2 regions of the Paenibacillus sp. KS-LC4 genome follow, and region 1 is predicted to be linked to the other one. Evidence: predicted binding sites of a transcription regulator. Region 1 holds the regulator's gene; the other holds the start of a gene.
What was found. Region 1 encodes LexA, which represses DNA repair genes until DNA is damaged. Its sites were predicted from a motif close to CGAACATATGTTCG; they were not measured.
Positions count from the first base shown of each region.

Region 2: a site for LexA is predicted at 2,681-2,694, ahead of addB (helicase-exonuclease AddAB subunit AddB). Genes of this name have one in related genera too.

Region 1 is NZ_CP145905.1:3,409,311-3,413,882, forward strand. It holds gene V5J77_RS14305 (aldo/keto reductase) at 1-872, opposite strand, end outside; gene V5J77_RS14310 (DUF896 domain-containing protein) at 903-1,106, opposite strand; gene V5J77_RS14315 (LysM peptidoglycan-binding domain-containing protein) at 1,464-1,844, opposite strand; gene lexA (transcriptional repressor LexA) at 2,042-2,662, shown strand; gene V5J77_RS14325 (dipeptidyl aminopeptidase) at 3,552-3,917, opposite strand; gene V5J77_RS14330 (hypothetical protein) at 3,934-4,056, opposite strand; gene V5J77_RS14335 (accessory gene regulator B family protein) at 4,034-4,537, opposite strand; gene V5J77_RS14340 (hypothetical protein) at 4,530-4,572, opposite strand, start outside.
Region 2 is NZ_CP145905.1:4,006,647-4,011,218, forward strand. It holds gene addB (helicase-exonuclease AddAB subunit AddB) at 1-2,607, opposite strand, end outside; gene V5J77_RS16835 (class I SAM-dependent rRNA methyltransferase) at 2,761-4,140, opposite strand; gene V5J77_RS16840 (Na/Pi symporter) at 4,253-4,572, shown strand, end outside.

The DNA of each region.
Region 1 (4,572 bases):
ATATTATCCTCATATTGTGCAAGCGTACTGGCTCCAAAAATTGGGGACGTAATACCTTCCCTCTGCAACAGCCAATTTAATGAAACTTGAGCAGGTGTTTTATCAAGCTCCTTGGCAGCTGCTGCTACAGCATCCAAAACAGCAAAATTGTGCTCAGTTGCCCGATTTGCCCAAGCGCTTTCGCCTATTTTGCTAGTCAATCTGCCCTCTGTCGGCTCAGTGCGATCATACCTGCCTGTCAGAAAACCGCCACCAAGCGGAGCCCACGGTATAACACCTACGTTTTCTTCCAGACAAAGCGACATCATTTCGCGATCCATCTGACGGCTGACAAGGCTATACTGAGGCTGCAAGGAAACAAAGCGAACATAACGATTAGCATCGCTCCAAGCCAAGGATTTCATAAGCTGCCACGCAAAAAAGTTGGAACAGCCAATGTAACGCACCTTGCCTGCTGTGACAAGATCATCGAGCGTCCGCAGCGTCTCTTCAATCGGAGTAGCATGGTCCCATACATGAACCTGATACAAGTCAATATAGTCGGTTTGCAGTCGCTTAAGGCTCGCTTCAACGCCGTCCATAATATGCTTGCGGGATAAGCCTACTCCATTAATATCAGGCGAAGTTGTCATTCTAACTTTCGTCGCAACGACCATCTCCGAGCGCCGCCCTTTAATCGCTTTCCCAACAATCTCTTCAGAGCGTCCACTTACATAAACGTTAGCCGTATCTAAAAAATTACCGCCTCGCTCCACAAAACGATTGATCATTTCAAGCGAATCCTGCTCATTCGTTGTATTTCCAAACGTCATTGTTCCTAAACAAAGTTCAGAAACAGCCAGTCCACTACGTCCAAGCAATTGGTATTTCATAAATAAAGCCCGCCTCTCCCATTAAAATGATTAATGCTGTGGCTTCTCGTCTTCCGCTTCATTCTCTTCATCTTCTACAAACTTAATCGTATCAAGCTGCTGACGAAAATTACTTTTAAACTGCTCCATATATTTACTGCGCAGCTCAGCCCGTTCCGTCAGTTCTTCGGGCGTCAAACCGACTGTTTTATTTTTACGGGATAATTCATTAATTCTTGCAATAAGCTCTTCCATTCGTTGCTCACCTCACTTGCTGTACTTTTCCCAAACTCTTTCTACTTTGACATTACTAATGCGCTGTTGTCAAGGTGAAAAGGCTGTCGCCGTCCTGTGGCGGCGCAGCACGTTTCAGTCCGAGAAATATAGAGAAAGGATGAAAAAGTCATATCATTTCCTATATTTCAAGAAAACGAGCCTACAATTAAATACAGAATAGATCGTACAACGATAATACTATCATTGTTCCGATCTATTCTGTATTTAGATAGCCTATTGGCACTTCCTGAGCCCCAAAGTTCAACTATAGGATAGCTATAAAGCAGAATCCTTGCAATACACTTCTAAATCACAGTAGTTTGCTGCTAAACGCCACTAGGATGAAGGGATAACTAGCTTCTGCCCCGGCCATATATCCGGCGACGACAGTTGGTTCCGCTCCCGTATTTGAAAGACGGACCAGCGTATATCGTCAGAACTGTCCGAAAATTTACGGGCAATCCCCCATAATGTATCGCCTTGTGCAACTACTACCGTCTGCTCTCCAGCAGCTGCTGGTGCAACATGATTCACTGAAGCCTCTGTACGCATTAGTAAAAAACCAGAAAACAATACAATAAACAGGGCTAGACACACTGCCAGCTTCAAAGCATAGCTGCTAATTGCACCCATGTTGATTTGCGACTTCATCTTTACCACTTTAACAGGCGCTTTCTCTTTAAAAATAGATGAATAGGATTCTGGATAAATGATCATTGCGCTCACTCCCAAACGTTTGTTCTGTTTTGATATTAACACGAACATTTGTTTGTGGTCAACAGGCAATGCGAACTTTTGTTTTTAAGAACTTATGTTTGTACGAACGACGGTTCCATGTTATAATTTGAGAAATAAATACTCATACAAAAATCATGTCGCACTCACCTTAGAGTGCATGAACTGGAGTGATCGTGTTGTCTAAAGCTTCCAATCGCCAGCAGTCGATTCTGGAATTTATAAAGAACGAAGTTCGCGAGAAGGGTTATCCGCCTTCCGTACGTGAAATTGGAGAAGCAGTTGGACTTGCTTCAAGTTCAACCGTACATGGTCATCTGGATCGTCTAGAGAAGAAAGGACTTATCCGCCGTGATCCAACTAAGCCTCGTGCTATCGAAATTTTAGATCAGGAAGATGTTGACGGAATTATCCGTCCTGCCGTTACTCACGTGCCGATCGTCGGTAAAGTTACTGCAGGCGTGCCGATTACCGCTACCGAGAATATTGAGGAATATTTTCCAATCTCTTCTCATTATGTAGGCGATGATGATGTATTCATTCTTAATGTCATTGGCGAGAGCATGATTGAAGCAGGCATACATAACGGCGACTACGTTATTGTGCGCCAGCAGCAAACCGCTACTAACGGTGATATTGTGGTCGCTATGACTGAGCATGATGAAGCAACAGTCAAAACCTTTTACCGCGAGAAGGATCATATCCGTCTTCAACCTGAGAATGTAACAATGGAACCTATTCGCCTGAAAAATGTTACGATTTTAGGAAAAGTCATTGGCTTGTTCCGGGATTTCCACTAATCGTTGATTTTCTTACTCTTCATACATGAAGAAAGCTGCATCCTTGCCCATTAATAAAGTGGGTTGAATGCAGCTTTTTATTTTGTCAGTTGATTGTCTTGTTCTCTAAACCCCTTTTTAGACTGTTTCGGAATGCCGATACTTCGGATAGCTTGAACAACTAGCTATGTCCCACTACAACTAGAACAGCCCTGAAATTATCTTTTGCTTGTGCCACCGTCACTTTGTATCCTTGTGATTATAGAAGCTGTAAAAATACTTCTCAAACTGTCGCCTCGTCAACTTAATTATTTTTTGCACACTATCTAACTTGCTCCTAGAATAAGAGGCAATACAAATTCTTATACCAGATTGATTTCCTTTTATTCCTTATATGTTTCACCACGACTCAATCACTTTTTTAATCATTATTTTCCTTATATAAATAATATAATCGGGTTTAATATCTATTATTTGAAAAAGTCGATAAAAAAACGAAACAAAGCGCTACTGATGTAGATATCAGTAGCGCTTTGTTTCGACCCTTCCAACTTTTCAAAGTCAGTTATTGGACGTAATCTATTGTTGTATCAATCATTCTCTTGTAAAATTATGATCGAATTCAGCGGGGATATGTACAATCATGCTGTTTTCATCAATATTGTGAAGTGCATTTTCCCCGCTGTCTGAAAAACGATCATTTCTGTTTTAATATCTCTGTCTCTATAATGATATTCGTTTCCCTCTGCTTTACATTTTCAATATAACACAGAAGAAATCATCGTTATGTCGATTTTTGTCGAATGTCATTCACATTTCCATACTAGTATGGAAATTTATTGACATTACAAAAAAAGCACTGTATAATACCTTTTTTTGTATAAAGGACTGTTTCACTAACCTATAGGCATCAGTCCTTTGTAATTAAATGCTCCACCAAATGAAGTTTACGACCAATTACATTTGCAGTTACACCACCATCAAAAAAAGCCGTGTTCCCAAACCTTTCGACCTTCACATAATTGATGTGGTCGATATTAACAAGAATATTGCTATCCAGTGATTTAAATCCAAGAGGGATAAATATTTGCTTGCAGGCATCAAGCGTTAATATAACTGTAAAAATTCCTTTTACTGTATAGAAACGCGGAACGACATAGTTTTTCTTTGGCTTGAAGACATCAATCAGCATGACTTCGGATAAAATGAAAGTATCAAATTGTTCCCCATCAATAACATCTCCGTATACCCGCTGACCTAAAATCTCTGTTGACATGTCCATAGATCTCACGCTACTTCAATTCCTTCGGTACCGACTGGATCCCAAGGAAAATCTTTCTCTTTTTTCCTTCTGCTGATTTTTCTGCTTGTTTAAATAGAATTTCCGAGAATTTACGAGCAAGTTTCTGTTTCATTCCCCTTTTCACCTCCTATCTGTTGAACAATAACGAAGATCATATGTATAAAAAAAGCAAGCACAATTACATCTGATTTAAGATATATGTTTGATATTAAAAGCAGTAAAGAGATACCCTTCTCCCTCCGAAAAACAATTAATAACATTCCGCTTATTATGGTTAATGTTATTACTGTTACATCGTTCAAAACAATATGTGGGATTATTGAAAGTAGCAATGTAGAAACGGCGAAACATATGGTTAATGATGAAAAATGAAAACCTCCTATATCACGCCTAAAAACGCAAAAAGCAAGCATACCTATTATGGTCTCGATGAAGGCCTCGGTCATCCATCCTATAACTAAAGTCAGCACTACTATCGCCGTTGGATTTAACCAATATCCTAATTGATAGGCCATTACATCGACAGATACATTGCCCTGCGGATCAGCCTTTTTTATAGAAAGCGCTATTCGTCTGGATAAATATTCAATCATCTTCCCGATCCCTTCTACTCGATAAATAGTATAGT
Region 2 (4,572 bases), 600 kb from region 1:
AAGCCCTTCCTCTCCAGCCAATCGGCTGAGCGCAGCGTGAAACAGCTGTCCCACATCCGGCGCCTCCAGCCGGTTCATTTTGCGCTCGCGCAGCTTCAGCCCATGAATGGCAAAATGCTGAAAAGGGCAAGACACAAAGCGCTCCATTCTCGAGACACTCGCCCTCAAGCGCACGCCATAAAGCTGCTGTGCCGTATCAGCGGTCAACAGCTCCTCCTGATTCACATATCCAAGCGATTTCACAAGCAGCGCAAGCTTTGCCTGCCATTGCGGACGTACTGCGAACCAATTGTAAAGCTCCCACCAAAAAGGAGCAATTTCGTTGCCCTGCTTCCAAGCGCGCAGCTCTGTTATTAAGTAAGACAAAGCTCGCTCTGGGTGCTGGATATATTCCCTTTGCTCCTTTACAGACATAGCCGGCGTAGGCTCGGCCTGCACTTGCTGTATCGGCAGCCCATGAAACAGCTGTCTTACCTGCCTGATAATTTCGGATGGGAGCAGGCTTTTCCCTTCTTCATCAGCCTCTGACCAGCTCATCCACAAATGGCGGCTCGGCGTTGTGAGCGCACTATAAATCAGAAAGCGCTCATCAAGCAGCCTTCGCTTGACGCCAGGCGCCATTGCCAAGCCTTCCTCAGCCAGCCTCTCCCGCTCCTGATCCGTCAGTACGCCATCCTCTTGAAAACGCGTCGGCATGATGCCATCATTGGCTCCCAGCACATAACAGATCTGCACCTGCCCGGAACGCGTCCGATCCATGCTGCCTACCAGCACCTGATCGAGAGCAGGCGGAATGGCTCCTAATTTCAGGCTTTCCAAGCCTGTCTCCAGCATGCCAACAAATATATCAGGAGACAGCGGTTCATTACCGACGAGCTCGACCAATTGGTCAAGCAAATTCATGACCCCATCCCACAACTGGCGATGACCGCGTGAGCGCTGCACACGCCCAGCCGCACTGTCCTCCCGGCTCCAGCGCTCCAGCCGCTCCGCCGCCCCCGTTTGCTCAAGCAAGCGGTATAAAGCTTCACACATCATGGTGACATTCGAAGCCTTCTCCAGCTCTTTGCCAAACTGCTGCAAGGGCGGGACAATTACGCCCCGCGCCGCCATAACTGCTTCGAACTCCGCCTTCGCACGAATGGATGGCGTATTGGCTGCTGCATTCTGTTCTTCCTCAAGCGACTCAACAATGAATGGACGCCATCTTTTTTCATCCAGCCACTTCCAGCCGTCAATGCCCGCCGCCAAAACGAAGTTTTCCAGCCAATCAAATTGATCACGAGGAATGCTTCCATCAAGCGGAAACAGCAGCTCCGTCTTAATGCAGCGGAACACCGCCTCATAGCTCCAATTATGCAGCACCGTCTCAAGCGCCGAGCGAATGAACTCGACCAGCGGATGGTGAACGGTCGTGTGCCTCTGATCAAGGAAATAGGGGATTTCATATTCTTGAAAAATAGCTTCCATATAGTCGCTGTAATCACCCATATTCCGCACCATAACCGTCATATCACGCCAGCTCGTTCTATCCTCCCTTACCCGGCGCAGCATATCTCGCGCCAGCAGCTCCACCTCGGTTCGCCGATTTGCTGCCGCATGCAGCGACAAGCCGCATAATGGACTGGCTGCATCCAGCATAGCCGGATTTGAAAGCGCCATTTGGGTCCGGCCCCCGTAGTGACGCTCCAAATGAGCCAGCATAGGGCTGCTGCTGAATCTGCCCGCCACTGCGCCACCATCGTTTGCCGTACCTGCAAGCCCACCTAGCATAATAGGCTCCAGCATTTCAACTCCTAAGCCCTCCGCCATTTCCCTCAGCAATACATAAGCATTCGCTGTAGGATGGAACAAATCCAGCTCTCCTGGCCGCTCTCCATCCGCATAGGTTCGATTCAGCTTAAGCGTAATCGTCACCTTCTTCGCCCTGCTGATAAGCGAGCTAAGCGCGACATATTCTTTTGGCGTAAAGCCATTAAACCCATCAATCCAAATTTCCGTGTCCCGAATCGTTGAAAATTCCGACAACCCCGTTGACAGATGAGCCAAATAATCCTCCGAATCCAAATATTGCCCAGCGAGCTCGGTCTCCAGCTTCTCATATACAAGCTGCAAGTCATGCAGCTTGCGCTTCAGCAAGGCTGAGTCCTGGAGATCAGAAGCCGCCTCTTCCATGCGCTCTGCAAGCATCGCGGAATTAATGCCATAACGCTTCCATTCGGCCAACAGCTCTCCAAGACGCTCAATGAAGCCCGGCTTGCCCGCTCCATGCTCGAATAGCTCCAGCTGATTGCCTAGCCGCTGTACGATTTTGTAAAGCAGCATATTTTTGCCTTCATCGCCAATTGGAATGAGCGCTGTTCCTCCCGTTTCCTGCATGACGCGAAGAGCAAGCCTGCGAAGGCTCAGCACCTGCGCCCGAATCATTCCCTGTAAGCCGCTACCTCGAAGCAGCGTGTACTCGGACTGGAAGGTCGCCTGTTCGGGCACGAGCAAAATAAGCGGAGCCCCATCCGGGTCTGCGCTCAGCCTGTCGCGAATCGCATCATGGCAATATGTCGTTTTTCCCGCTCCCGAGCGGCCAAGCACTAATTGAAGCGGCATCATGCAGCCCTACCTTCCGTTACCGTTCTATTATCAACCATACTACCATACCCTCAGCCACTTTTCACGGCCACTTCAAACGTACGTTCTTAAATTGGTGGCAAAAAAACCTCTTGAACGAGTAAAAAGCATGCTCGCCGTTCAAGAGGTTTTTCGTTATTTGCTGCGCACCTCAAAGATGGCAAATTTCAAGTAATGCCCTTCTGTTACGCCAAGCAGCTGCGGATGATCCTTGCCTGCCGCTCGCCATTCCACAAGCCTAAGCAGCTTGCCTGCATCAGCTGCGGCCTCCTGGATCGTCTCCAGAAACAAATCAGGACGCATATGGTAGGAGCAGCTTGCCGTTACCAAATAGCCGCCTTCATTCACCAGCTTCATGCCGTGCAGGTTAATATCTTTATAGCCGCGGACAGCACCTGCTACCGCATTTTTTGTTTTGGCGAACGCTGGAGGGTCCAAAATGACAACGTCCCAGGTTTGGCCGCCTCCGCTAATCGGCTTGGACGTATCCGTGCCTGCGCGGCTGCGCTCCAGACGCTCCTCCAGCCCCTTCGTTTGCAGTCTCAAGTAATCAAAAGCGTCGGTTACAACGAATTGTACGCGATCGGTAAAGCCGTTGCGTTCCACATTGCGGCGCGCCGTATCAATGGCATGCTCGGAAATGTCCAAGCACGTCACTTTTTTCGCCCCGTATTTGCAAGCGTGCAGGGTAAAGCTGCCCGTATGCGCAAAGCATTCCAGCACCGTAGCGCCGTCCCAGTAAGGGAAGGTCACTTCTTTGCCATTTGCATTGACTGGAACGAGCTCCCCCGTTGTCTTTGCACTTGCGCTGCTATCCTCAGAAGGCTTAGGCACAAGCTTAATGCCGCTGCGCAGGCCCCAGCCCTTCATAAGCGGAGCGATGGAGGCGCGATTTTCACGCTGATCATAGAAATAGCCGGTCTTCTGGCCTTCTACGATATCAACCTCAAGCTTAAGACCATTTTCTTCGATTTCCAAAATCGGTGGACATTCCCCGTACAGCACGCCTGTGCGCTTCTCTAATCCCTCCAGCTGTCTGACGCCAACATCGCTGCGCTCATAAATGCCGCGCGGCTCAAACACCTGAATAAGCGCTTCAATGATCGCCTCGCGGTGAATGTCCATGCCCAGTGTCAGCAATTGAATGACTAGCACATCATTAAAGCGGTCAACGGTCAGACCTGGCAAAAAATCAGCTTCTCCGTACACAAGCCTGCAATCTTGATCCGGCACAAAACGGCTGCGATGCTCCTTCGCAAGCTGGAAACGCTCGCGGAAAAACGCAGCATCCATCGCCTCCAGCTGCTTATACGAAATAATACGCACCGTAATTTGCGATTTAGGATTCCAATAGCCCGTTGCTAGGTAACGTCCTTGATGACTGACTACGTCAACCAAGCCACCCGGCTCCGCGCTGCCTTCCATTTTATCAATCTCGCTTGCATATACCCATGGGTGGCCCTGCTCCAAACGTTTTTTGCGTCCGCGCTGCAGCGCTATCTTTGCTCTCGTCATTATGGCAAAACCAACCTCTCTCATGCTTGTCATGCTTGTCATGCTTGTCATGCTTTTTGCATATATGTATGGGTACATCTGTCACTCGTTTTTAGAAAAGGAGATTCAGCCCATGCTTCAATCTATTATTTTGCCGATTGCAATCGGCTTTGCACTATTCTTGAGCGGCATGAAGCTGATGGAGCTGGCGCTGCATCGCCTTGCCGGCACACAATTGAATCGTATTTTGCAGCGTTTTACCGCTACGCCCATTCACGGATTGGCGGCTGGCGCCATCTCTACTGCTTTTCTTCAGAGCAGCACAGCCGTCACCGTCATCTCTATAGGACTCGTCAATGCTGGGCTGCTCACCTTTCGGAGAACGCTTGGCATCATTCTTGGCACTAACATCGGCACCTGCCTGACGACGGAGCTGCTTGGGCTTAGCCTTGA